Regions from separate parts of the Brachybacterium ginsengisoli genome, predicted to be linked through region 2. Evidence: riboswitches for the same ligand, from Rfam matches in the RefSeq annotation. Region 2 holds a riboswitch; the other holds the start of a gene.

Region 1 (3,386 bases), 2.0 Mb from region 2:
CTGCGCCGGTCCCGGCGGCAAGGCCGCGCTGCTCGGCGGGCTCACCGTCGACCACGACGCGGATCTCCTCGCCGTCGAGATGCAGGAGCACCGCACCGAGCTGGTGGACCGCGCCGTCGCCACCCTGCGCGAGGCCGGCTGCGAGATCACGACCCGCACGGCGGACGGCACCACCATCGGCGCCGAGCTCCCGAACCGCTTCTCGCGCGTGCTCGCCGACGTGCCCTGCTCCGGGCTCGGCGCGCTGCGTCGACGCCCCGAGGCACGCTGGCGCCGCACCCCGGCGGACATCGGCCGGCTGGGCACCATCCAGCGCGCGCTGCTGACCTCCGCCCTGGACGCCGCCGCGCCCGGGGGAGTGGTGGCCTACGTGACCTGCTCCCCGCACCTGGCGGAGACCCGGCTGATCGTCGCGGACGTCCTCCAGACGCGGACCGACGTCGAGCAGCTCGACGCCCGCGAGGCCGTGCGCGCAGGGGTCCTGCCCTCCGCCCGCGGCGACATCGAGCTGGGCGAGGGGCCCGCCGTGCAGCTGTGGCCCCACGTCCACGGCACCGATGCCATGTACATCAGCCTGCTGCGCAGGCTGCCCGAACCCACCGACGAAGGGACCGAGGCGGCATGAACACCCCGTACTCCACCGACGGCCACTACATCCACCCCAGCATCCTCAACGCCGACTTCATGAGCATCGGCAGCGAGCTGGACAAGATCTCGACCGCGGACAGCGTGCACGTGGACGTGATGGACAACCACTTCGTGCCGAACCTGACCTTCGGCCCGTCGATGGTCGAGCAGATCGTGGAGCGCAGCGCGATCCCGGTCGACGCCCACCTGATGATCGATGACGCGGACACCCAGGCCCCGGCCTTCGCCGAGGCAGGCGCCGCCTCGGTGACCTTCCATCTCGAGGCCGCACGGGCCCCCGTGAAGCTCGCCCGCGACCTGCGGCGCAAGAACGCCCAGGCCGGGGTCGCGCTCCGCCCGGCCACCGCCGTCGAGCCGCTCCTGGACATCATCGGCGAGTTCGACATGCTCCTGATCATGACCGTCGAGCCCGGCTTCGGCGGCCAGAGCTTCCTCGAGACGATGCTCCCCAAGATCCGTCGCGCGCGCTCGGCGATCAGCGCGTCGAACCTGGAGGTCTCCATCCAGGTCGACGGCGGGGTCAGCCGGGAGACCATCGAGCGCTGCGCGGAGGCGGGTGCGAACGTCTTCGTCGCAGGCTCTGCGATCTATCGCGCCCAGGACGCCGCCGAGGAGATCTCCGCCCTGCGCGAACTGGCCCGGACGCACGGCTCCCACTGATCCCGGCGGGAGTATCCTGACGCGGTCACGACCAGTGACGTGCTCCGGGGTCGGTGAAATTCCGAGCCGGCGGTGACAGTCCGCGACCCGCTCCGGCGGTGGAGCCGGTGGAATTCCGGCGCCGACAGTACAGCCTGGATGAGAGGCGCACGTCCCGCAGGTCCTCGGCGTGCTCTCCGCGCGTCCTGGACCCGCAGGATCCCGTCCTCCCCGGAACTGCTGCTTCCGGTGGAAAGAGGACCGAGATGGACCTGCTGCAGTGGCTCTTCGACGCGAAGATCGAGTTCGCGGGCGGCCAGTTCCTGCTCCTGCGAGAGGTGCTGGGCAACGTCTTCGGACTGCTGAGCGCGCTCGGCGGCATGCGCCGGAAGGTGTGGGCCTGGCCCATCGGCATCGTCGGCAACCTGCTGCTGCTGACCGTCTTCCTCGGCACCGTGTTCGGCAGCCCGAACTCCGTGGACCTCTACGGCCAGGCCGGCCGCCAGGTGATGTTCATCGCCACCGCCGTCTACGGCTGGGTCCGCTGGCGCCGGGCCCGGGACGAGGACGGCACCGCGATCGAGCCCCGCTGGGCCTCGTGGGGCACCCGGGCGCTGCTGCTCGTCGCCCTCGTCGGCGGCACCGCCGCCCTGACCCCGGTGTTCCGGGCGCTGGGCTCCTACGAGCCGGTGTGGGCCGACGCCTGGATCTTCATGGGCAGCCTGCTGGCCACCTTCGGCATGGCCAAGGGCTGGGTCGAGTTCTGGCTGATCTGGGTGGCCGTGGACATCGTAGGGGTCCCGCTGCTGCTCAGCGCCGGCTATTACGCCAGCGCCTTCATGTATCTCTTCTACGGCGCGTTCACCCTGGTGGGCTTCTTCGTCTGGTGGGGAGTGCGCAACCGCACCGACGTCGAGCAGGAGAGGGTCAGGGTGGAGACCGCCCACCTCGACCCCACCGTCCGGCGGGACTGAGCTGACCGGACCGACCTGGCGGGGTCGATCGGGCGCGTGCCGATCGCGCGGGTGTCCGCCGGGCGGGCGGCGGCGCGGGCCCCGGCCCCGGACGCGTACCCTGGGGGCGTGAAGGATTTCGAGGCGCTGTTCGCCGAACTGACCGACAAGGCCCGCACCCGACCCGAGGGGTCGGGCACCGTCCGCGAGCTCGACGGCGGTGTCCATCAGATCGGCAAGAAGATCGTCGAGGAGGCCGCCGAGGTGTGGATGGCCTGCGAGCACGAGTCCAAGGACGATGCCGCGATGGAGATCAGCCAGCTGCTGTACCACCTGCAGGTGATGATGATCGCCAAGGACATCTCCCTCGAGGACGTCTACCGACAGCTCTGAGCCGTCGGGCGCCCTGAGGCGCCGACCGCCGGGGCGGTGCTCCGCCCCACCCCGCACCTCTCGAACCGAACCGTCTGATGGCCGCCGCGTCGGCCGAGGAGGACCTGTGCTCCGCATCGCCGTACCCAACAAGGGCGCTCTTTCCGAGCCCGCCGCCGACCTGCTGCACGAGGCCGGGTACCGGCGTCGCGGCTCGGCGAAGGAGCTCGTCGTGGTCGACGAGGACAACGGGGTCGAGCTGTTCCATCTGCGCCCACGGGACATCGCGGTGTACGTCGGATCGGGCACGGTGGACGTCGGCATCACCGGCCAGGACATGCTGCTGGACTCCCGCACCCCGGCGGACGAGATCCTGCCGCTCGGCTTCGCGGGCTCGACCTTCCGCTTCGCCGCCCCGGCCGGCACCCGCAGCGATGTCTCCGAGCTCCAGGGCGCCCGCATCGCCACCAGCTACGAGAATCTCGTCGAGGACTACCTCTCCGAGCGCGGCATCACGGCCGAGGTCGTCCACCTCGACGGGGCGGTCGAGTCCTCGATCCGGCTCGGGGTCGCCGATGTGATCGCCGATGTCGTCGAGACCGGGACCACGCTGCGCCAGGCCGGGCTCGAGCCCTTCGGCGAGGCGATCATGACCAGCCAGGCCGTGCTCTTCTCCCGCCCGGGCATGGAGCTCGAGGCAGAGGCTGCCCACGCGCTCGAGGTGCTCGAGCGCCGCATCCGCGGCGTGCTCGTGGCCCGCGAGTACGTGATGCT
Region 2 (3,386 bases):
CGGGTCCGCGTTCTCGCGCACCATCAGCGGCAGCTCGAGAGCATCGGCACGGGCGGCGCTCATCGGCGCGCACAGCAGGCCGCTGGAGTGGCGCACCGCGAAGCCGATCCGTTCGGGGGTGGCGGTCGCGGCGGCGAGGATCAGATCGCCCTCGTTCTCGCGGTCCTCGTCGTCCACGACGACCACGGGCAGACCCTTCGCGATCGCGGCGATCGCGTCCTCGACGCGGTCCAGGCGCAGCGCGGTCATCGGGCGTCCTCCGCTCCGGGAAGGAGAGACGCGGTGAGCTTCTCGACGTACTTGGCCAGCACGTCCACCTCGAGGTTCACCCGGTCGCCCACGTGGCGGCGGCCGAGGGTGGTGCGGGCGAGGGTCTCCGGGATGAGGCCGATGGTGACCTCGTCGCCCGCGATCTCCGCGACGGTGAGGCTCACGCCGTCCACGGCCAGCGAGCCCTTCGCGACGACGTAACGGGCCAGTCCCTCGGGCAGCGCGAGGCGCAGCAGCGTCGTGCCGGCCTCCTCCTCGCGGCCCACGACCTCGCCGACCCCGTCGACGTGGCCCTGCACGATGTGCCCGTCCAGGCGGCCGTCGGCCCGCACGCAGCGCTCGAGGTTGACGGTGTCTCCGGTGGTCAGGTCGCCGAGCGAGGTCGCGGCGAGGGTGGTGGAGATGACGTCGGCGGTCCACAGCTCGCCCTCGACCGAGGTGACGGTCAGGCAGCAGCCGCTGACCGCGATGGAGTCGCCGAGGGAGATGCCCTCCAGGACGTGGGGGGAGCGGATCTGCAGGCGGGTGGGATCGGTGCCCGGGGTGAGGGACTCGACGGTGCCGAGCTCCTCGATGATGCCGGTGAACATGGTGGTCCTTCCTGGTCAGGCAGTGCGGGGGCGGGGACGGAGGGTGATGCGGAGATCGGTGGGACCTCCGGAGCTGGGCAGCGGTGCGACCTCGACGAGGTCGAGGTCGAGGCGGTCGGCGAGGGTGGCGATCGAGAGATCCTCGACCGCGGGACGGCCGGCGCCGAGGAGCGTCGGGGCGAGGTGGACGATCAGCTCGTCCACGAGCCCGGCGCGCAGGAAGGCGCCGGTCACGACCGGTCCTCCCTCCACCAGGACGTGCCGGACGCCCCGCTCGAAGAGGGTCTCCAGTGCGGCCGACGGGTCGTGGGTGAGCAGTCGGAGCTCCTCACCGGCGCCGTCGACGGCGGGGAGGGAGGGGGCGGTGCCGGTGCCCATGACGGCCCGGAGCGGCTGGCGGGGGTGGAGGGTGCCGTCGCTCCGGCGGGCGGTGAGGGTCGGGTGATCGGTGCGGGCGGTGCCGGTGCCGACCAGCACGGCGTCGCAGGTGGTGCGCAGGAGGTGGACCTCCTCGCGGGCGGCGGGGCCGGTGATCCACTGGCTGGTGCCGTCGGCCGCGGCGGCTCGGCCGTCGAGGGTGAGGGCGATCTTGGCCGTGACCAGGGGACGGGCATGCTGCAGGCCGTGCTCCCAGCCGCGGTTCAGCGCGGCGGCCGCGGCGGCGAGGTCCTCGTCGATCCCGAGCTCGACCTCGATCCCTGCGGCGCGGAGACGTTCGATGCCGCCGGCGGCGACGGGGTTCGGATCGCGACGGGCCACGACCACTCGGGCGATGCCGGCGCTGATGAGGGCGTCCGCGCAGGGACCGGTGCGGCCCACATGGGAGCACGGCTCGAGGGTGACCACGGCGGTCGCGCCCACCACGGAGATGTCCGCGGACCGGGCGGCGGCGAGGGCGGCGGCCTCGGCATGGGCGGTGCCCGCCCCTCGGTGACGCCCCTCGGCGAGGACCTCTCCGGCAGGGCTCAGCAGCACGCAGCCCACCCGCGGGTTCGGCCCCAGGGGAACGACGGGATCGCCCGCGATCTCGAGGGCTCGGGTCAGCGCCCCTCGCTCGGTGTCCAGCAGCATGCAGTCTCCTCCGGTCCGCTGCTCGCGGTCCCGGAGGGAGAGGAAGGGTGTGCGGGAACGGCGTCGCCAGGGAGTCCGGCATCGTGCACAGGGTGCACGACGACAGCTCGCCCGAGGACGTCGTTCGCGTGCGCTTCCCATCCGGACTCTCACCGTCGGTCCAGGAATCCCACCTGGTCAGCCGAGGGCCAGAGGCCATCGGGTCGCGGACTGTCACCGCCGGCTCGGAATTTCACCGACCCCAGTGCACGCGAGCTGCATCAGCTCGTCGGAATCCACCGTAGCAGTGCCCCGCCGCGAGATGACGCCCCGTGAACGGAGCGTCACAGCTCGTCCCTCACAGCACGTCGATCAGGCTCCCCCCGAACTGCCGACCTCCTACCGCTCGTCCCTCACAGCACGTCGATCAGGCTCCCCCCGAACTGCCGACCTCCTACCGCTCGTCCCTCGCAGCACGTCGATCAGCCATAGGTGTCCCGGGGGCCGCGCCAGGTCACGGTGCGACGGCCCTTCTTCCAGGTGCGCTCGGCGGCGGCCGGGCCGGTGACGGTGAGCTCGGAGATGACGTGGGAGCCGACGCGCTCCTCGATCGTGGTGATCAGCTGCGGGGTGAGCATCCGCAGCTGCGCGGCCCAGGCGGACGAGGAGGCGCTGACCACCAGCACTCCCTCCTCGAAGGAGACCGGCCGGCAGTGCTGCGCGATCCGTTCGCCGACGATGTCGTCCCATTCCTCCAGCACCCGCCCGGCGTTCATCCCCGCGTGCCAGCCGAGACTGCCCAGCACCTTCTTCAGCACGCTGTCGATTCCCTGCGGATCGCGCGGATCCGGGCGCGATCCGGAGTACCCGGGCGCCCTGCCGGACCGATCTCGCACGTCTCTGGCCTGCGTCTTCGCCGAGATCGGGAAGAGTCCTCGGTCTCGCGCCGCGGCTCGCGAGCGGTTGACGGTGCGACGGGCGAGCTCGAACGGATCCGCGGCCGCGGCCAGCTCGGGCGGATCGAAGAGCACCCCGTCCTCGGCATCGGGAGCAGGCTCCCGCACGTCCACCCGCTGCGCCACGGGGGCCGGCTCGGACCGCGAGGGGCTCCGGTCCCCGCCGCGCGGGCGCGAACTCTCCCGCGTGCTCTCGGACGGCACCGGATCCTCCGCAGGCCGCGCCGCCGCACTCGCCCAGGTGCCCAGGTCATAGGGGTTCGCGAGGCGCGGCCGCGCCGGCCCGCCGGAACGGGGCTTCTCCGATCGGGTCATGGCCGGGACCCGCTCCCGCGGACCACGGCCTCGCCGAGCCGCACGTCGATCACATGGATCTCGCCGTCCAGGGAGTCCGGGATGTCGGAGTCGTTCGCCGTGGTGATCAGGACCTGCGAGGCGTCGGTGACGATGCGCCCCAGCCGTTCCCGGCGACGGGTGTCGAGCTCGCTGAACACGTCGTCGAGGATGAGGATCGGCTCCC

Evidence for each region. Region 2 has a riboswitch for FMN ahead of ribD (bifunctional diaminohydroxyphosphoribosylaminopyrimidine deaminase/5-amino-6-(5-phosphoribosylamino)uracil reductase RibD). Riboswitches for the same ligand answer to the same signal wherever they lie in the genome.
Region 1: linked by a shared signal. The riboswitch ahead of pnuC (nicotinamide riboside transporter PnuC) and the one ahead of ribD (bifunctional diaminohydroxyphosphoribosylaminopyrimidine deaminase/5-amino-6-(5-phosphoribosylamino)uracil reductase RibD) in region 2 are both predicted to bind FMN.

What each region holds. Positions count from the first base shown of each region.
Region 1 covers NZ_CP023564.1:1,952,772-1,956,157, forward strand. Annotated here, with positions in the region: gene CFK41_RS08690 (RsmB/NOP family class I SAM-dependent RNA methyltransferase) at 1-625, shown strand, start outside; gene rpe (ribulose-phosphate 3-epimerase) at 622-1,308, shown strand; FMN riboswitch at 1,345-1,462, shown strand; gene pnuC (nicotinamide riboside transporter PnuC) at 1,554-2,261, shown strand; gene CFK41_RS08705 (phosphoribosyl-ATP diphosphatase) at 2,370-2,633, shown strand; gene hisG (ATP phosphoribosyltransferase) at 2,740-3,386, shown strand, end outside.
Region 2 covers NZ_CP023564.1:3,904,197-3,907,582, forward strand. Annotated here, with positions in the region: gene CFK41_RS17445 (bifunctional 3,4-dihydroxy-2-butanone-4-phosphate synthase/GTP cyclohydrolase II) at 1-249, opposite strand, end outside; gene CFK41_RS17450 (riboflavin synthase) at 246-860, opposite strand; gene ribD (bifunctional diaminohydroxyphosphoribosylaminopyrimidine deaminase/5-amino-6-(5-phosphoribosylamino)uracil reductase RibD) at 876-1,931, opposite strand; FMN riboswitch at 2,056-2,185, opposite strand; gene CFK41_RS17460 (DUF721 domain-containing protein) at 2,393-3,181, opposite strand; gene recF (DNA replication/repair protein RecF) at 3,178-3,386, opposite strand, start outside.